One region of the Paenibacillus sp. Mc5Re-14 genome, then DNA from elsewhere that is predicted to be linked to it. Evidence: riboswitches for the same ligand, from Rfam matches in the RefSeq annotation. Region 1 holds a riboswitch; each other region holds the start of a gene.

Evidence for each region. A riboswitch is a leader RNA that binds a small molecule or an ion and turns the genes downstream of it on or off. The one in region 1 is predicted to bind cyclic di-AMP.
Region 2: another riboswitch for cyclic di-AMP. It lies ahead of BN1546_RS23785 (3D domain-containing protein); the one in region 1 lies ahead of BN1546_RS04875 (hypothetical protein).
Region 3: another riboswitch for cyclic di-AMP. It lies ahead of BN1546_RS16520 (TrkH family potassium uptake protein); the one in region 1 lies ahead of BN1546_RS04875 (hypothetical protein).
Region 4: another riboswitch for cyclic di-AMP. It lies ahead of BN1546_RS11185 (3D domain-containing protein); the one in region 1 lies ahead of BN1546_RS04875 (hypothetical protein).

Annotation. Positions count from the first base shown of each region.
Region 1 is NZ_CVPD01000001.1:1,042,907-1,048,055, forward strand. Features, by position in the region: gene kdpA (potassium-transporting ATPase subunit KdpA) at 1-1,342, opposite strand, end outside; gene kdpF (K(+)-transporting ATPase subunit F) at 1,488-1,565, opposite strand; gene BN1546_RS04875 (hypothetical protein) at 1,750-2,145, opposite strand; cyclic di-AMP (ydaO/yuaA leader) riboswitch at 2,259-2,432, opposite strand; gene BN1546_RS04880 (glutathione peroxidase) at 2,897-3,382, shown strand; tRNA gene BN1546_RS04885 (tRNA-Leu) at 3,531-3,613, opposite strand; gene BN1546_RS04890 (urease accessory protein UreF) at 3,877-4,614, shown strand; gene BN1546_RS04895 (Rha family transcriptional regulator) at 4,906-5,127, shown strand.
Region 2 is NZ_CVPD01000001.1:5,248,040-5,253,188, reverse strand. Features, by position in the region: partial or broken gene BN1546_RS23795 (NADH:flavin oxidoreductase/NADH oxidase) at 1-948, opposite strand, end outside; gene BN1546_RS23790 (polysaccharide deacetylase family protein) at 1,251-2,057, shown strand; gene BN1546_RS23785 (3D domain-containing protein) at 2,255-2,923, opposite strand; cyclic di-AMP (ydaO/yuaA leader) riboswitch at 2,930-3,098, opposite strand; gene BN1546_RS23780 (amino acid ABC transporter ATP-binding protein) at 3,342-4,064, opposite strand; gene BN1546_RS23775 (ABC transporter substrate-binding protein/permease) at 4,051-5,149, opposite strand, start outside.
Region 3 is NZ_CVPD01000001.1:3,636,716-3,641,864, reverse strand. Features, by position in the region: gene BN1546_RS16530 (LysR family transcriptional regulator) at 1-631, shown strand, start outside; gene BN1546_RS16525 (potassium channel family protein) at 637-1,314, opposite strand; gene BN1546_RS16520 (TrkH family potassium uptake protein) at 1,333-2,673, opposite strand; cyclic di-AMP (ydaO/yuaA leader) riboswitch at 3,083-3,235, opposite strand; gene BN1546_RS16510 (CPBP family intramembrane glutamic endopeptidase) at 3,497-5,149, shown strand, end outside.
Region 4 is NZ_CVPD01000001.1:2,462,783-2,467,931, forward strand. Features, by position in the region: gene rsmA (16S rRNA (adenine(1518)-N(6)/adenine(1519)-N(6))-dimethyltransferase RsmA) at 1-536, opposite strand, end outside; gene rnmV (ribonuclease M5) at 544-1,089, opposite strand; gene BN1546_RS11185 (3D domain-containing protein) at 1,235-2,383, opposite strand; cyclic di-AMP (ydaO/yuaA leader) riboswitch at 2,655-2,935, opposite strand; gene BN1546_RS11190 (TatD family hydrolase) at 3,136-3,906, opposite strand; gene BN1546_RS11195 (HD domain-containing protein) at 3,949-5,149, opposite strand, start outside.

The DNA.
Region 1 (5,149 bases):
GGTTAGAGACCGCATCGTATCCCCAATGACTCATAAACGCAAGCGCAGTTGGAGCAAGAATAAGAAACGGATGTACCAAAATGGCAATCGCAATCAGCTTCATTTCCTTGCCTTCAATTTTCCTACCCATAAATTCCGGGGTTCTTCCGACCATCAAACCGCATATAAACACCCCCAGAATCGCATACATCAGCATATTCATCAGCCCGACGCCCTTGCCGCCAAAAATGACGTTTAGCATCATTTCTCCCAAAGCAGCCATACCACCTAGCGGGGTCAGTGTATCATGCATATTATTGACCGAACCTGTCGTCGCCGCCGTTGTGACCGCAGTGAATAATGCCGATTGTCCAATGCCGAAACGAACCTCTTTCCCTTCCATGCTTCCCTGAGATGCATCCATACCCAGTGCCTGGATTAACGGATTACCTGTCTTCTCCGACACATACGTTATGGATAGAAAAATAAGGAACAAGACCATCATCGAGCTAAAAATAATCCAGCCCTGCTTGCGATTACGGGCAAACAATCCAAAAGTATACGGCAGCGAAGCCGGCATTACCCACATTGCTAAAATTTCCAGTACGTTCGTCCAAGGACTTGGATTCTCAAAAGGATGAGCAGAATTAGCTCCCGCAAAACCGCCCCCGTTCGTGCCCAAATGCTTGATGGATTCCAATGAGGCAATAGGTCCCATAGCAATCTGCTGCTGTGTACCGCTTAAAGTCGTAATATCCGCTGTAGGCTGTAGCGTCTGTGGTACTTTTAGTCCCACCAGCACCAGCGTAAGTATAAAGGCAAGCGGCAGGAAAATCCGTATGTTGGCTTTAATAAAATCTTGAAAAAAATTACCCAGCCCTTCACCGCGCCGCGTCAATCCCCTCATAAAAGCCGCAGCAACCGAAAGCCCCGAAGCAGCCGAAGTAAACATCATCATCGTGACGAACGCCATCTGTGTCAGATACGTAAGCCCGCTTTCTCCGCTATAATGTTGGAGATTCGTATTGGTCATAAAGCTGATTACCGTATTAAAGGCCAATGATGCTTCCATATTGCTGTTTCCAACCGGATTGCCTGGGAGTATAGCCTGCAAGCGCAATAGCAGGTAGCTGATCCCCACAAGCACCACATTGGTTGCAATGAAACTCATAGCATACGTGGTCCAACGCATGCTGTCCTGTTTCTTCAAGCCTACAGCCTTATAAATCAGCTTTTCCGTCCCACCAAAAATCCGATCCGTCCGATTCGGTTCATTCGAAAATACGTGATACATATAGGTACCCACTGGCTTAACCAAGAGCAGCAATATGACGATCACAATTCCAATTTGCAGTAGCTCCATCCTCTATTCCTCCTTAAAATGCTCCTGCATTTGGAACAACAGACCTGATTCAGAACATCCATTGAGTGCACACGTTTGCGAAAATCTACACCTCTGATGCTTCCTTCTTGATCTGCTGTTCCCGCCTGCTCGATCCTATAGTTGACTAGAACTTTTCAGGATTCAGGAGTGAGTAGATTAAATACACGAACACAATAGCCGTGAGTCCTAGCACAACAATCATCCTCTTCGGCCTCCTTTTGAGGTCTGCGCATCACACCAGCGTACAAACAGCAGTATCACTCCATAACTCACAGCCATTATGAGCAGCATGTATAAATCCATCATGTTCATACCCTCCGTATCGCTCTTCAGATCGTCATTTCCGATTCCATCATAAAATCATAAACCAGCTATGTTATAAGTGCTTATCCGTTCAGCAGGAAACCCACCTCTCCGTTCAATGTGTAGATCACATGGTCCGCTCCCAATCCCCGATAAATTCCTTGTGGATTACAGCCGTGCGTAATAACATAGATCAATTCTGATGTTAGTGGCCGACATATTTGCAGGAAACGGCAAGTCAGATTCAAGCTGTTTTCGAACAAATACACACTACCAATTTCTTTTTTAGGAAAATTCCATTTTCCCGCTTGCATCGTATTGATGCGCACAATATGCTCCACACCCATTTTTTTGAGCTGTCGTTCCTCCTGAGTGCTATTTGTGAGAACTGCAAACGCCAATTTTTTAAACATAAGCAATTTCACAAAACTTCTGCCCGCTTCATTCGGTGCAGTGACAATAATTAACCGACCTTCCATCAGTAGCTCCTCTCCCGGTATAAAAAGACAACAAAAAGAAGCCGAAGGAAAAAGGCTTCCTCCGGCTTCATACATTCCATGATAAAATAAACCATGGTTGCACACGGCGGTTTGTTGCCTCTCCCTGTACGCTTACGAGGTTAGCTGTCGGATTCGGACGTGAGAGTCGCCCTATTTACGGCACTTGGCCGGAAAATTCACCCCATGAGACACACACGGCTTGCAAAGCCGTACATACTCGTTGGTTCCCCCGCTTTTGCAACTGCAAAATTCAGCGCTTTAGACAATTCGTTGTTGCTTCATTGGTGTTAATTTGAAATTACGTCTTGAATCATACACCCGTGCAAGGAAGACTGTAAAGCTCAACGGCGGGGCTATAAATCACCCTTTAGAGCATAGGAGATTAAGAATAACGCTTACAAGGCATCTATGCTTCTCGTATCTCTTTAAAACTCTGTATTTCACCCCTTTTTGAAAATGAAAGGCATGTCAATATTGGCGTAGGGTATGGCTTAGTTACTCCTTATTTGCAAAAAGGAAAGAAAATACGCTATATGTGCCAGATAATTACCGATTGAACCCGTTTTTATGAGAAGAAACACCTCAATTAGCTCCATTTGAAGTGCGATTTACCGTTTTGAACAAAAGACGATTTTACAATGGTCCAATGCCCGTATACTCTTCCGGACTTGCAACCCCTTGTTGAGTTGCTTACAATTTAATTGCAGAATATTGAATGAGGAGGGATATCTTGACCGTATATAAATATGATGCACAGACCCTACAAGGGGTACAAATTCCGTTATCCACATACGAAGGGAAAGTTCTACTTATCGTGAATACTGCCAGCAAATGTGGGTTAACCCCCCAGTACAAGGCGCTACAAGAGCTATATGACCAGTATCATGAACAGGGGCTCGAAATTTTGGGATTTCCCAGCAACCAGTTCGCCAAACAAGAGCCGGGCTCCAGCGAGGAGATCTCCGAGTTTTGCCAAATCAATTACGGTGTAACCTTCCCCATGTTCGCCAAGACAGATGTCAACGGTGATCAGGCACATCCTTTATTTCACTACCTGACCCACACTGCTCCAGGAGTATTAGGCTCCAAAGCGATCAAATGGAATTTCACTAAATTCTTAATTACACGAGAAGGTAACGTATTTAAGCGTTATGCGCCGCAAACCACTCCAGATAAGCTTATAGGAGATATTGAGAAGCTTTTGCGGAAAAACTGACATCTTTCTTCATTACAGTTAACGAGCGGTCCGCTGTCCATATGACCGCTTCTGTAACAGAATGATATAACGAAAAATATTTAACGAAAAAAGCACCCCTTCACGTAAAACGTGTCAGGATGCTTTTTCAACTGGGTATTACACATAATGCGGTCGAGAGGACTCGAACCTCCACGGGCGTACGCCCACTACCCCCTCAAGATAGCGTGTCTGCCATTCCACCACGACCGCATGTCACAATGTATTGAGGCAACAGATTTATTATACTCTCTCAGCAACAATTTGTAAACAATAATATTATAATTATTTTTAGTGTAACTTTATATAACATATATAAGCAATAAAATTATTTAATTTGACATGAAAGAGCTCGAAGTGTAAATATATATTACATAAATAATTGAACTATTATTATATAAATAAGATTAGAGTCAAATAAACTAACACAAATATTCACCTCAAGGAGGCGAACCATCCTGCATAAAGGTAACCGATTGCTAAACTACGCATTGTTGTTGGACCCTTCCCTACCCATTGGTGGTTTTACCCGTTTCTACGGACTGGATGAACGTTTCCGTAACGGAAACTTGAACAGTCTACAGGATCTGAAACATTTTATGCGAGACGATTGGTATCCTCAAATTACAACCCTTGACGGCATGGCCATCAAAAGTCTGTATGCAGCCATCCAGCAGAATGACGGTTGGCGGATCGCCCTTATTGATAAAATGCTGTACACCCAGCACCCTTCCTCGCAGTATGTGAAAAAATCGCGACTTTCTGGCCAGCGTCTGCTCAAGCTCACCAAGGCTCTTTATCCTTGGCTTGCATTTGACCAACTGGAAGACACACTCACTCAATACAATGCAATTGGCACACTCGCTACTGTCCACACTTGGATTAACTTCCTTCTCGGAACCGATATAGAACAGACCATTCACGGCTATTTTGCCACAGCGGTATCCTTCTGTATCGAAGATGCCTTCAGACTGCTCAATCCTCCTTACGAGGAAAAGAATCCTCTTATCGATCACATGACCAGCGAGTTGCTCACCACCTGGAAGAAATTTAACGAACCTACGCCAAGCTTATTTCAGCCTCACCTTTTCCATAGCCATCAGACCAGTTCCTACATCACTCAGCCACCCTATATGAGCCATAGTAGCCATTTGAATGCATCCAGGCCCTTTTCCTCCTCCATCCTATTCAAACGCCTTCCAGCCTCCCTCTGATGCGTCGTTTTACCAGTCTAGCAGTCACAATAAAAATACTCTGCCCTTTTCTCAAGCGGCAGAGTATTTTTAATTCATGTATCCAAATTCATACCACTCACAGACTATAGTCGGATTATTTTCACTTTTTGCACTTAATTAAGTAATTATTTTAATAAAATAACGTATTTAAGATTGTATAAACACGTATAAAAGTGTATCATAGTTTTAGATGGTTAATTCTAACATGTTTACTGATGATTATTATATCACACCAATTATTCTGCAAGAATCCGTAAGGGGCGATTTCTCTTGAACAACAAAATGCCTGTCACCTCCTTCGGGTGGGCCATCAAACAAAGGCTTGTCGAGCTTCGACTGGATCAGAAAACATTTTGCGAGACACACAATATCCCGCCTTCACGCTTGTCCAATCTGATTCACGGCACCCGTAAAGCACAAAGGTACAGAAAACAAGTTGCTGCAATTCTGAATATCGACGATAACGATTATAAGGAGGCGACACCACACTAAACCCAACAAGCATCCAGCATCC
Region 2 (5,149 bases), 4.2 Mb from region 1:
AGGGATCACGCAGCATGGCACGCCCTATGGCTACCAGATCAGCTTCATTTTGCTGAACGACTCGGCGGGCATCCTCATAATCATCCAATAAGCCGACAGCAATGACAGGCACATTCAATTTTTCACGGACGGTATGAGCCAAATCGACCTGATAACCAGCACGCGCAGACGGGCCTCCGCTGGAGCCTATCGGACCCTCACCACCAGAAGAAATATGGAAAATGTCTACACCTGCATCACGATATCGTTCCCCTATGGCTGCTATGTATTCAACATCATATCCGTCTTGGACATATTCTTTGGCAGATATCCGCATTAGCACAGGCATATCAGCAGGAAGTACCTCTTTAACAGCACGGATCACCTCAACACCAAACAGTGACAAATCCTGCCCATACTCATCTTCTCTGGTATTGGTTAAAGGGGAATGAAATTGATGGATCAGATAGCCGTGAGCACCATGAATCTCTACCGTGTCAAAACCCGCTTCTACCGCCCGGCGAGCCCCCTCTTTGTAGGCCTGAACCAGTTCCTTGACTTCTGCTCTCGCCAAAGTGTGCGGATCTTTAAAGCGTTCACTAAAGGGGATCGAGGACGGGCCTACAGGTGTCTCAGCATCCTCGGCTTTGCGTCCGGCATGGCCTAATTGAATGGCAATTTTGGCACCATACTTGTGGACTTCCTCTACGATTTTGCGATATGCGGGAATATGTTCGTCACTCCAAATGCCCAAATCACGATCCGTAATGCGTCCATCCGGATGAACCGCTGTCATTTCCACAATTATGAGCCCAGTCCCTCCTACCGCGCGACTCACATAATGGACATAATGCCAATCCGTCGGTTTGCCGTCCTTGGCCTCCACGCTGTATTGGCACATTGGGGCATGACAATCCGATTTTTTAATGAAAGCCCCTTTAATTGATAAGGAGTAAACAAGTCGGTCACTTTTATCCATCCTTCCCTCAATTCCAAGTATGTATCATTATGAATAGCATCCCCATTATACACCAGCTGTCATGGTATACCGAATCCTTTGAAAGGCTAAAACTTGCGAAAATGCTTCAGTTTTCGGTCATGTTTAAGAGAATATGTACGTTTACTTCGTCATCTTCACGGATACCCGCTTCATGATGTACTTCTCTTCAGCCGTGTAGGCTTCACTCAATCACCAGCATAATTTTAATAGGACAGGTACATAATAGCTGAGAGCACCACTAGGTACCACTGCACGGAAAGGGGGAATACAAATGCGGTACAGGGGAGTGTTGCCATGTTTAGCACTGTTACTAGCATTTTCAAGTTTTCCCGTTCACGCGGACACGCCTTCCAACATTGGAACGCCCCATCCCAAGGAAGCTGCTGTCGCTACTTCGGTATATCAAAGTAAAGATCGAGCTACTCCAACATTAGCGATGCTACGAAAAAAGCATGCGGACATTTTTAAAATGTGCGGCCCGCACACCCGCCAAATTGCCTTAACCTTTGATGATGTGCCCGATTCAAGGTATACGCCGCAGGTTTTGGACGTATTACACGCAAATGGTATCAAAGCTACCTTTTTTATCGTCGGCCACCGTGCGGAAAAGCATCCGGGGATCATACGCCGCATCATCCGTGAGGGTCATGCTATAGGAAACCATTCCTATACTCATCCGGATTTCAGGAAGGCCACACCAGAACGTTTTCGTCACCAGATTACAAAAACAGAACGCATTTTAGAAGCCAGCATAGGTTTTCGACCCAGATTGATACGACCACCCTATGGTGAAATCACGGAGCCTCAAATCCAGTGGGCACGTCGTCATGGGTACATGATCGTCAATTGGAATGTGGACTCTCTAGACTGGAAGGGATTAAGCAAAACACAAATTCAGCGCAACGTGATCCCGGCTACCGGACCTGGCTCCATTATTTTAATGCATGCAGGTGGAGGTCAAAGTTCCAACTTGCAAGGCACTGTCCAAGCTTTGCCGGGTCTAATCCACTCTCTAAAAGCTAAGGGCTACAAATTTGTCACTGTCCCCCGGCTACTTCACACATCGGAACGAAAATAACAGTACGTCTAAGCTTCAAATATACCAACAACGTAAAAAGGCTGCCTTAACGAGCAGAATGCTTCTGCTTGTAAGACAGCCTTTTTTAGCGATAAACGACCGGGCCTAATAAAAAGTCGTCCCAGTTATATGTTGTATGATAGATCAAGTTTACATAACTTATATTATGTTTAATTAAATCATACATAAGCACAATGCTATTTATCAATGACGTACAGTTTCACATTCTGGAAGCCGAAGTCGTTCACGAATGATTTATTGCCAGGGATAAAGATATCAATCCGCTTTCCGGTAATAGCACTGCCCTGATCACGGGCAACGGCCACAAAAGAATGGTTTGGCAATCCGGGATGGGAATAACCTGTAACTAGCACCTTTGTTCCCATAGGAATGACTTTCGGGTCTACCGCAATTGTACCTAGCTTAAGCGGATTGCCGTAATAATCGACCGCACCCCATTTGCCATTTTCATCAGCTGCGGCAGAATATGCTGTAGCTTTAACATCAACTACTTTACTGTAATTAAATGTTTTGCCCCATGCTTCAATTGTTGGCTTCTCATTCGCTGGTGCTTTCTCTGTAAGAAGCTGTGGCTTCGAATCCGAAGCCGCCTTTACACTTTTTTCGTCTGGCACTTTAATTTGCAGACCTGCATATATGTTGTTGGACGCAATATCCGGGTTAGCCTTCGTCAACTCATCTACTGATACCCCATAACGTTGAGCAAGCAAAAAGAAGGTATCGCCTTCTTTGGCAGTGTGAAGCGAAGCAGCATCTGCTACTCCAGCTGTCTGTGCCAGCCCTGCAATAGCTGCAGCAAGCACCGCAAATTTCATAGTTTTTCCAATATGTTTTAAATGTTTCAAAGATATGTACCTCCTCTGTTATGCCTGCGAAGTTAGCTGTCGGATTCGGACTCAGGAGAAGCCCTATGCTTGTGCAATTCACCCCTAGGCATATTCCACAACATCTTATGATGCATTGGAATCATTGCCGTTGTTACGTCCCCCGCACTTCCCATGGTTTGAGCCCAGCACCTGAGTATTTATTATCATTACTGCTGCCCCGGTAAGTTTTGGCTTACTGCATAATATCACAATTTTGTAACCTTATCTGCATGAAAATGTTGGTAACCTTGAATATCGTACTATACTCGTTACAATTTTGTCATTAAGAATCCGTTTTCTGTTACAAAAATATGGAGATATAGTGACAAAAAGAGAAAAGCCCTCCGTGAAACATCATCACGAGAGGGCTTTGTTAATATTTCATAAAAGCATTTTCTTACAGCACTTTAGCAAGAAAATCACGGGTACGGTCATGGCTTGGAGTACCGAATACTTGCTCAGGCGTACCTTGTTCTATAATTTGACCGTTGTCCATAAAGATGATTCGATCCCCTACCTCACGGGCAAAGCCCATTTCATGCGTCACGATCACCATCGTCATGCCGCCCTCAGCGAGCTTCTTCATCACGTCCAGAACCTCTCCAACCATTTCAGGGTCAAGGGCAGAAGTAGGCTCATCGAACAGCATTACGTGTGGCTGCATGGCCAAAGCACGTGCTATCGCAATACGTTGTTTTTGACCACCAGATAACTGGTTCGGGTAGGTATTCTTCTTATCCTCAAGACCCACGGTCCGCAGGAGCTCCAGCGCAATTTTCTCCGCTTCTTTCCCCGACTGCTTTTTCACCTGCGTTGGTGCAAGCGTCAGATTCTGCAGTATTGTTTTATGCGGAAACAGATTAAAATGCTGGAAAACCATCCCCATCTTCTCCCGAGTCGCATTAATATTATGACCACGGGCCGTAATCGGCTCACCCTCAAACAAAATTTCCCCTTCTGTTGGCTGTTCCAACAGATTCATACAACGCAAAAACGTACTTTTTCCTGAACCACTCGGGCCGATAATGACGACTACTTCACCTTTGGCGATATCTATATCAATGCCTTTTAAAATTTCATTCTTACCGAATGATTTACGCAGTTGTTTAACGGTGATCACTGGCTCTCAACTTCCTTTCCCATAAACCCAACAACTTAGATAAGCTGAATGTCATTACAAAATAAATAGCGGCTGCGATTACGAACGGACTCAAGCCTTCGTAGGTAATATTCTTAATGACCTGGGCTTGATACATAATATCCACCATCCCAATGGTCGAAATAATAGATGATTCTTTAATGATCGTAATGAACTCATTACCAATAGCAGGCAATATAGATTTAAATGCTTGCGGTAAAATGACATGACGCATTGCTTTGCCTCGTCCCATCCCGAGCGAGCGGGCAGCTTCCATCTGTCCACGGTCTACTGCCTGAATACCAGCACGGAAAATTTCAGCCAAATATGCCGAACTATTCAGAGACAACGTAATTATACCAGACTGAAGTGGCGTAAAATTAACCCCCAACGTCAAAGCAACTCCGTAATGAATGATCATGAGCTGCACCAGCATAGGTGTGCCGCGCAGTATCTCTACATATGCGGTACCTAGCCACTCGATAATACGAATACCACTCATCCGCAGCAAGGATATGATCAGACCAATAATGAATCCGAACAGTACTCCAAGCGCAGACAGCAATAGGGTGTAGCCAATACCCGTAGCGTAGAAACTGCGATATTTCAAAAATATATCTACAATGCTATTCGAAGAAACTTGTCGGTCTGCAGACAGTGCACTTGCTTCTGTAGAAAACTTCTCAATCGAACCGTCTGCTTTCAGGCGAGCCAACGTTTTATTTACTGAAGCAAGCAATTCCGCATTTCCTTTACGAATGCCTACAGCAGTTTCTGCTCCTTCATCCTCAGGTACTGCCTTGGCAAGTGTTACGGTACCGTCTAGTGTGTATCCTTTAGCAACGGTATCCTCGATTACAACCGCGTTGATACGGTTGGTCCGAAGCTGGAGTACCAGATCGGATATTTTATCCAATGAGGTCACAGAAGCATTAGGCACTTTTTGCGCAATTTCTTCCTGGATACTCCCCTTCTGCGCACCGAGCTTCTCTCCTTTTAGAGCAGCCATCGTTGAATATTTGTCTTTATCCTCTGGACGTACCATAATGACTTGCTTGGAACGATAG
Region 3 (5,149 bases), 2.6 Mb from region 1:
TACTCTGGGCGCAAGTCTTACGACACTCCAAACGACGTTGCCTACCCTCGTCGAGGCTTTCATGAGCAAGCATCCTCAGACTGAGCTAAAGCTGCTCACCGGCAAAACGCATGAAATCGTCGCCTTTGTACGCGACAAAAAAGCAGACGCCGGCGTTGTCGGGTCTGCCATTCATGAAGCTGGATTACGCTGCATTCCGTTATTTGACGATCATTTGGAGCTAGTCGTCCCCATCGGGCATGAATTAACTGTCAAGACAGGAACGGCTTCAATGAAGGACCTGCAAGGATTGCCGATGATCATTTTCTCCAAAGGAACCTGGTACCGCAGCCTGACGGATGACTTGTTCCAGCGCAGCGGCATTATGCCGGATATCCGCATGGAAATCGACTCCTTCGAGGCGATTGTACGCCTGCTTCCAACCTGCAAGGCATCCGCTTTGCTGCCCAAATCCTACTTGCGCAGCGAACTGCTGCGAGATAATGGACTTACTGCATTGTACTTGCCTGATTTGAAGGAGACACGCCGAACGACCTCCCTCATATACTCAGAAACGGCCGATCTCGGCCCGACAGCACGACGCTGGATTAGCGAGACACGCGCTTCGTTTGCAGGCTACCGTATGGTGTAGAGAATTTAACCCTCTTCATTGACATTAACGACCTCATCCTCAAAGCGGCCGATATTGTCATTGGAGCCGATAATGACCATAATATCGTCTGCTTTCAGCCGATCCATAGCTGTCGGCGCGATCAAGATACCATTCGCCGTATGAAGTGCCACGATGCTGCAACCAAAGCGGGTACGAGCATTTAATTCTGCTAACGTTTTGCCATTCAGACATGCAGGCACATTGAGTTCCACAATGCTGTATTCCTTGGACAGCTCCAAATAATCGAGCAGATTAGGCGTGACCAGCTGATGCGCTACCCGAATACCCATATCTCGTTCCGGATAAATGACTCGGTCCACCCCAAGCTTCTCTAACGCACGCCCATGCAGTACAGATATAGCTTTGGCTACGACTTTTCTCACACCCAGCTCCTTCAGCAAAATGGCGGTCAGGATGCTTACCTGAATATCATCACCAATTGCAACAATGCCGCAATCGAAATTACGGATGCCCAGTGACCGCAACGCATCCTCATCTGTAGCGTCCGCCACGACAGTATGTGTCAGGATCTCACTCATACTGTCTACAACATCCTCATTCCGATCAATGCCCAGCACCTCGCACCCCATATCCACCAATTGCAAAGCCAGGCTTGAGCCAAACCGTCCCAGGCCAATGACTACAAACTGCTGCGTTTTCATATCTACTCGAAAACTCCCTTACCCTATAATTATTTTACCTTCTGGATGACGATACAATTCCTTACCCTTTTTCGGTCCCAGTGCATAAGCTAGCGTGAGTGGACCCAGCCTGCCTGCAAACATCGTCAGAGTAATCACCAGCTTGCCTACAACTGACAAATCAGGTGTAAGCCCCATAGACAGCCCTACTGTACCAAATGCAGACACTGTCTCGAACAAGATCATTAGAAAATGATGATCTTCGGTTGCGGACAGAATCATCGTCACCCCAATCACGAACAGCAGCCCCAGCAAGGTAATGGTCAAAGCCTTATAAATTCGTGCCTGCGCAAGTCGGTACCGGAACAGCACAATATCTTCCCGTCCCCGCAGCATCGAAAACACCGCTCCAATGAGCAGGGCAAATGTAGTGGTCTTAATCCCGCCCCCAGTGGAGCCAGGCGAAGCTCCAATAAACATGAGTATGATGATAAAAAACTGCGTAGCCTGCCGCAAGCCTGCAATGTCCAGCGTGTTGGCACCTGCGGTACGTGGAGTAACGGACTGGAATAAAGAACCCAGCAGTTTACCACCCCAATCAAGCGAGCCAAGCGTCTTTGGATTCGTAAACTCAAATACAAAAATGACGAGCGTCCCGACGACAATCAGAGCAGCTGTCATGCTGAGTACCACCTTGGTATGTAAGGATAGTCTCTTACGCTTACGATAATCTGCCAGGTCTGACATCACTACAAAACCAATACCACCCGAAATAATGAGAAACATGGCTGTAAAATTAACAATCGGATCATATACATAACCTGTCAGGCTGCGAAATTCACCGAATAAATCAAAACCAGCATTATTAAACATGGAAATGGCATGCCAAATTCCAAAATAAATCGCCCTGCCGACAGGCATATCAAATGACCAGCGAATCGAAAAAATAGCTGCACATACTCCCTCAATCATCAGCGAGTACCATAGCACCTTGCGGATCAATCCAACAATTCCTTCGACAGAGGTCTGATTCATCGCTTCTTGCAAAATAAGGCGCTCCCGCAAGGAAATGCGACGTTTGAACACCAGCGCAATCAAGGTAGCCATGGTCATAAAGCCAAGACCACCGATCTGGATCAGCGCAACGATAACGATTTGACCAAAGGTTGTAAAAAAGAGCCCTGTATCCTTAACGACAAGCCCGGTTACACAGGTCGCGGACGCGGCAGTAAACAAAGCGTCTATAAACGCAAGTGGTCTTCCTGTTGTATTAGAGATGGGCAGCATTAACAATAAACTACCTATTAGAATGATAATGGCAAAGCCTGCAACGAATATCTGCGGTGGAGAAAGCCGAAGCCAGCGTGCATTGGGATTCATCTATTCATCACTTCTCTCCTAATCCTTAAAACTATAAAAACAGTGACTTAATACGGTGTAAGCCCGCTACGCGTTCCATTTATCTTCCGATCGTCGTTGCCCCTGATTTTTTTGATTTTCCAAACCTTAAGTAGCTATAATTAACATTCCCTGAATACAGGAAGAATGCATGTCAAACACTACTCGGCTCCCTGTGCTATTGGCGAGCAGCAGCGAAGGGGGCAGAATTGTTCTGAAGAAGCGAAGCGTTTGCCTTTATCTCCGGATTTTAACCATTAAAGGGTTTATACAATCAAAAAAAATCCGGGGATAACAGCAAACGGAAGAATAATCTGAACCCGCAGCGGTCTAACCAATCCAAACACTTTTATACACACAAAAAAAGACACCGGAAAACCGAGTGCCTGACTTGGTTCCTGCCCACAGCCTACGAGGTTAGCTGACGGATTCGGACAGCACAGTATGCCCTATTTACACTTCCGGTCCATCAGGATCGGCTGTAAAATTCACCCCAGTAACATGGTTCCCCCGTTTTCTCATAGAAATTCGGCTTAAATGTATATCATTACCCATATATTTCATAGGCATTGCCTCAAGATTATAATCCTTCTCTATCCAGATCACAAAATCGATTTCGCCGAAAAAACGTGAAATTGGCTTTAATTCGCGAATAGACATCGGTTAATCACAGCTTATCTAATTTTATTAAAACTTTAAAGTGCTTTCACTCTGTTTTCATGAATATCGCTGGTCTGTTGGCGGGAACCTGTGCAGTATGATATCTTTAATGGATGTTCTTATTTACAGATTAAGGAGGAAACTCATGAATCCTATCGGGAAACCGGTCGTGCTCACGGCCAACTTCAAAAAATTAGGCTTGCTGGGCGGGGTTGGCCTGATTTGCTTTTTTATCTTTCAATTGCTTATTCCCTCGCTTAGCAATCCAAGTCCGGAATCATTGATGAATGCAAAGGTCATCAGCAAACAAGAAGCGGTCATACACGCCCTGGACTTCGCCCGTTCCGAGTTGGGCTATACGGAATCACAGCCAGAGAAGCCCGTCGTAACCTATCAGGCTGAAACAGATTTGTACGGTTATTTATCCAGAGAAAAATTGGTTCAAGAGTACGATCGTACATGGAAAAAAAATTATCCATATGAAACCTTTCGGGTTGATTTGCCTGACTCCTCGGCGAAGGGCAAGCTGCAAATTCATGTGGATTTATCCACTGGGAAGGTCGTTAGCTTTAAACGGATCACCTCCAGCACCAATTACACACAGGCTGATGTTTCTACAGATGAACAAGCACGAAGCAGACTTGTACGTGTAGCTGAGGGTGACATGACGCTCGAAGCCAAGGAACAGGCTGCAGCAATATGGATCAAACGCTTTGGCTTTAAGCCATCTGAATTGAAGCTCGCGACCACTGAGGGGGAAGGTGGATTAAAATATACCGTGGACGGAAAGAAAATCGGCGCCTCGGTACTTACGCTGGCTTTTACTTTTGAAGACGGGGATGTTCGCTCGTTTACCCAAAGCTTTTCGGCCCCTTCGTCCTATACCGACTATGTTAAAAAGCAAACATACTGGGCGAATTGGATGACTTATGCGGGTTATGCCCTATTTAGCTTTGTCCTGAGCGTACTTGCCATTGTATATGCGTCACTCACCCGACGACATACTTCATTTGTGCGCGGTATTATTCTGTCCATTGTATACTTTATTGCTAGTATAGCTGGGACAATGAACATGCTGCCTTTATTGCAAGCTGAAGCAGGCAGTAAGGGCATGCTTATATTTCTTATGGTATTCCAGGTTGGTGTTACCTTCTTCATGGCTGTAGCCCTCTATTTCTCCTTGGTAGGCGGCGACGGGCTTATGCGTCAGGTTGGACTAAATGCATGGCCACGTGCTAAAGAGCCGGGCTACGGATTGTATGTGCTTCGCAGTATGTATGTCGGTTACTTGTGGGCCTTCATTTTACTGGGCGTACAATCCATTTTGTTCTTTGTATTGGAGCGCACATTTAATACGTTCTCCACTACAGACGCCACGCAGTCCCCTTACAATATGGCTTATCCATGGCTATTGCCGATTATGGCTTGGATGGCAGGTATTGGAGAAGAAACTGTTTACCGTCTATTTGGTATTCCGATGGTAAAAAAAATAGTCAAGAATACGTTTGTTGCTTGTCTGATCACTACGCTTATTTGGGCACTGGGACATACGCTTTATCCGATCTATCCGGTGATTTCCAGACCTATTGAACTGACTTTTCTTGGTTTGCTGTTTAGTTTCGTGTTCCTGCGTTACGGCTTTATCGCTGCCATGTTCAGCCACGTTATTTTTGACAGCATATTAATGGGGCTTAGTGTGATAAGTCTGGGAGACACCGTGAATGTGAGCGCCGGCCTATTCTGGATCTTACTTCCGGCTATTGTAGGCTACATCATTTACTGGTTTAGTCCCAAAAAA
Region 4 (5,149 bases), 1.4 Mb from region 1:
GCTATGCTTAAGCTGCCGTAATCCTTTGTACCAGGAGACGCAGCCATGCGCTCAGCCACCTCCTTTTGAATCATAACGACGATATTCTCCAAAGGAAGCTTGTCCTCCAGTAGACGCATCAGAATCGGTGTAGTGACGTAATACGGCAGATTAGCGACGACACTCACTTTGCTCACATCTGCAAAGTCAGCTGCAAACACTTCACGCAAATCCAGCTTTAACACGTCCCCATGACGAACCTTTACATGCTCGTAAGGGGCCAGCACTTCTTCAAGAATGGGCAGCAGCCGCTGATCAATCTCAACGGCGGTAACTGCCTTAGCGGATTGCGCCAATTTCTCGGTCAAAGCTCCAATGCCCGGACCGATCTCAAGCGCGCCCTTTGTATCATCCAATCCGGCAGCATTTACGATCTTGCTCAGAATATTTTGATCAATCAGAAAGTTTTGTCCCAGACTCTTTTTGAACGAAAAACCGTGCCTTTGAATAATTTCCTTCGTACGCCGCGGTGTTGCTATATCTTGAATCCCTGTCATACGGATATCACAATCCTTCACTTTCGATTTGTGCCAGCGCACTGGCAAATTCCTCACGACTGATCTGAAATACAGAGAGCCGCTTATGTAGCTGCTTTCCGTTACAATAGCCAATACCCAGTACATTCCCCAAGGCCATACGGCGTGCAGCAGCATTGGGGTGGGTAATAAGTCCAGCGTCAATCAGGTCCGCCATTTCAATCAGCGGTTCGGCGCCTTCCACTGTCGTATGTACCCGTGCGAGAGCGTGTCTGATGGCTTCCGGGGAGGCATTCTCCACGCCAATATCCCCTTTGCGTGTCGCCTCTGCCTCAGGTATAAAAGCCTGCTTGCAGCCGGGGACCTTGGAGGCGATGATTTTACGGATACGCTCCCCTGCATGATCGGGATCAGTTAAAATAATGACCCCCCGCCGTTCCTGCGCCAATGCAATTTTCCGCAGCGTCATTTTATTAATGGCTGAACCGCCAGTTTCTATTGTATCTGCTTCGACAGCACGGCGAATGGCTACCGTATCATCCCGGCCTTCCACCACGATCACTTCCTTGATCATCTTCGTTTCCCTCCACTGCTACACAGCAACATATATTATCTTTCCCTGCTTTTGAAAACAAAATAAGAAGAGGATATCCTCTTCTTAGCATGGCATAACTATGTTGTTAATACTATCGCATTGTCCTCAACATACACAACCTGTTTTAGTTGATTTCCGGCTTTACAGGTCCGATAACATATACGGTTTTACCGTGCTTACGACCAAATTGGTTAGCCCGGCTTAAACTCTCATAATACACATCGATTTTGTGGCCTTTAATCGCGCCACCGGTATCCTCCGCACGGCGGAAGCCTACCCCTTCAATATACACCCACCAGCCGATTGGAATTACATTCGGATCGACAGCGATGGTGCGTCCTTCCGTGACACGCGTGCCGGAGGCGGTACGTGTACCGATACCTGGCTCCTGGGCAGAATACGCCGTCATCGAGACATTTTGTAAAACTTTTTTATAATTAAAATTAATACCTGCTTTACGGACAGCACTGCCCGAACTAACCTTTGTAGCCTTAACCGCATCTTTAGGGCCGATGGAAGCAGCTAGAACGACCGGTTTTTTCTTCGTCCCTACCGCAATTACCTTATCCACACGATTTTGTGCGACTTCCTTGTTGACCAGCTGTTTGGACACCAATTTTCCATCATGGTATACCTTTTGAACATGCTGGACTACCACACCCGATTTGCCACTTTGAATGACTCGATTATCGCCTTTATAGAGACTTGGATCTGCTGTTTTGATGACCTGATAAGGCACTTGTTTTTTCTGTTCGACCTGCTGTTTCTTTACACGGACGATTTTTATGTCCATGTTAGCTGAAACAGAGGCATCCAACGCAGGGTAAACTTTATCCGTTGATGATAATTTATAGCCCGAAGTGCGAATGGCACCCTCTACTGTATTTTCTGTTGTGTACAGCTTTTTCGTCTCATTGCCTGAGGATACTTTAACCTGATTGGCACGTTTAATGACTACGCGATCCCCATCCTGTACTGCCCCGTTTAGCGGCATGGAAATTGTATCATGCGGCTGAAGTGAAATAGAATGCTCATTGAGCAAATCTTGGAGCTTGGATTCCCGGGTTTCTACCGCAGATGCCTTACCATCGATGACAAAAAAGACTTGTTTTTTAGATTGCGTGTACATCAGAATTGAAATCATAATCGTTAGTGCGATTAGAAAAATAGCAACCAAAGCAGCCTGGCGCACATTTTCTTGCTTCCAACGTAATACGTAAGACATGCTGGATGAGCGTGACTCATGGGTCTCCTCTTTTCGGAAAATGCCCATTTCCTCCGTCCTCCTTACATAGCCCGCCGTCTGGAGTAAGACATAGTTGATCGTTGACGTGACTATAACAGATTTTCTACAAGACAAGCCCGTACTGCGACTGTCCTGCACCATGTACCCGTCTTCGCGGCATGCTGTCCTCCCCTGTTTAACCACAGTATGATGACAGATTTTCTTTTATTCACAACAAAAAAAGCCAAAGAAAGAGACTAGAGAGCTCTTTCGTGGCTTCCGACATGTGTGAATATGCGGGAAAACTCATGCACGAGATGGCTTCTCTCTTGTTACGCTTACGGGGTTAGCTGTCGGGTTCGGACGTAGAGAGTCGCCCTAGCTTAGGTCAACCGCTCATGGCGGTCGCCTTCACATTCACCCCGAAGACCCAGAAAGAAATCGAAATACGGCTTCTCTACCTGTTCAATCCCATCCAGGAAATGAATTTCGGTCGAGCCGACTACTGAAGAGATAATATCTCTTGCATATACGCCGGACGTACTGTAAGCCATATCGGTTCCCCCGTTCCCTGTAAAAGGGACTCAGCGAGACTGGTTCATGAAATGATTTGTTGATGGTTACACTCAACAACAATTCACTGAAAAGATGATATCCTGTTTCCATGCATGTTGTAAAGCAGGTTTCAAGTACATTTTTCAAAATATTCGGTTAAAAAATTGTAATATTCTTGAGTTTCCTGCAACAAAATCATAATTAGCTCCGTCTATCTCTTTATTTTGATTGATTTCTTCGCTTTTTCACTGAATGTCAAATCGTTCCAAGGCATTTTGGGTCGTAATGGATACCAATTCCTCCACTGTAATTCCCTTAATTTGGGCGGCTGCCTCTGCCACCAATCTCACATGTGCCGACTCATTTCGCTTCCCGCGAAACGGATGAGGCGTCAAGTAAGGCGCGTCCGTTTCAATAAGCAGACGGTCCAACGGTACCTGGGCCAGCACCTCTTTTGGCTGCTTGGCATTTTTGAACGTTATGGGCCCGCCGAAGGAAAGGTGGAAACCCATATCCAGCACCATTTTAGCTGTCTCCCAACTCCCAGAAAAGGAGTGCATGACTCCGCCAATCTCGCCCGCCTTTTCCTCACGTAAAATCCTCACAATATCTTCATGTGCATCCCGGTTATGGATAACAATTGGCATGTTGAGCTCACGTGCCAGGCCAATTTGATTTCGAAGTACCCGCTGCTGCACATCCTTTGGTGATGTATCCCAATAATAATCCAGACCGATCTCTCCGATCGCTACAACCTTTTTATGACTGCATAACGATGCAATCCATTCTAAATCACCCTCCTGCATTGTAATGGCATCCTGCGGATGCCATCCAACAGCTGCATAAATAAAATCATACGTCTCAGCCAGCTTCATGGTGGATGGAATGGTCTCACGATTAAATCCGATATTGATCATCCGTGTTACTCCTGATTCGACAGCACGTGCTATAACTTCTTCACGGTCTTCATCAAATTGTGGCGCATCTAGGTGAGTATGAGTGTCGAATAAATCCAAGGTTTTCATCTCCTTTTCTTACTTACATTTCTATATATTTGTCTATTGTTTGACAAAATAATTCCTTATTTCGGCAGGAAGCCTTTCTTTTACCCCGTTCAATTTATTCTGGGGAAAATACATGTGATATTTTCCTCGGTGAATGCCACTTATTGAGCGTACAATTTCTGAAACTTCGGATATTTCCCGCACCTCGCCCTGACGTCCAAGCAGTAAAATCTGGTTGTCCGTTGAACCGCCCTGCCGAAACACATCATAAGGAAGATCTGTCGGAAAATCAATTTCAAGATCATATTCAGGATGCAAGCCAGCCTTTTCCAAAGCCTCTCGAATATGGTCAACGGTATCTGTATCCATATTTTCAATCTCTACATATTTATACAATCTACGATCCATAAAACGGCTGCTCAAATCACTTAAAATTTCGTCCTTTTCTCGTTTCCATTGGCTAAATACCGTCTGAATCAAAGACTCATCCAGCATCAAATACTGCTCCACTGTTAGCTCTCCTTTTAATAGATCGGGCAGCGGATCCAACAGAAAACCAAACTCATATCCGTTTTTGAACAATTCCTTAGCTCTCTTGAAAATTTTACGTAACAGGATTTCTGAGCTGCGTGTTACAGGATGGAAATAAATTTGCCAGTACATCTGGTAGCGTGACATTAGATAATCCTCTACTGCATGCATACCCGACTCTTTTACGACAATTCTCCCATTGTGAGGGCGCAGCAAACGTAAAATACGATCCAAATCAATTGTCCCGTAGTTAACACCTGTTGAATGAGCATCCCGCAACAAATAATCCATACGGTCAGCATCCAGCGGGCTTGTTACCAAGTTGACAACAATCGGCTTATCATACGTTTTGGCTATAACCGCCGCGACCTTGTGGGGCAACATCTCATCAACTTGCCGTAGCACAGCGTTGATCTTCGTGTCCCCCAGTACAATGCGGCATGTCCAATCCTCATGGTTCATATGAAAGGCTTCTTCAATTGAATGAGAAAATGGACCGTGCCCCACATCGTGCAACAAAGCGGCACACAGAGCAATCAGTCTTTCTTCCTTGGGCCAGTCGGGAAAATCTCCACGTTCAAATTGAGAAATAATACGTCTCGTAATCTCATATACGCCCAGTGAATGTGAAAACCGGCTATGCTCCGCTCCATGAAACGTAAGATAAGATGTGCCTAACTGCCGAATGCGTCGTAACCGTTGGAACTCCGGCGTATTGATCAAT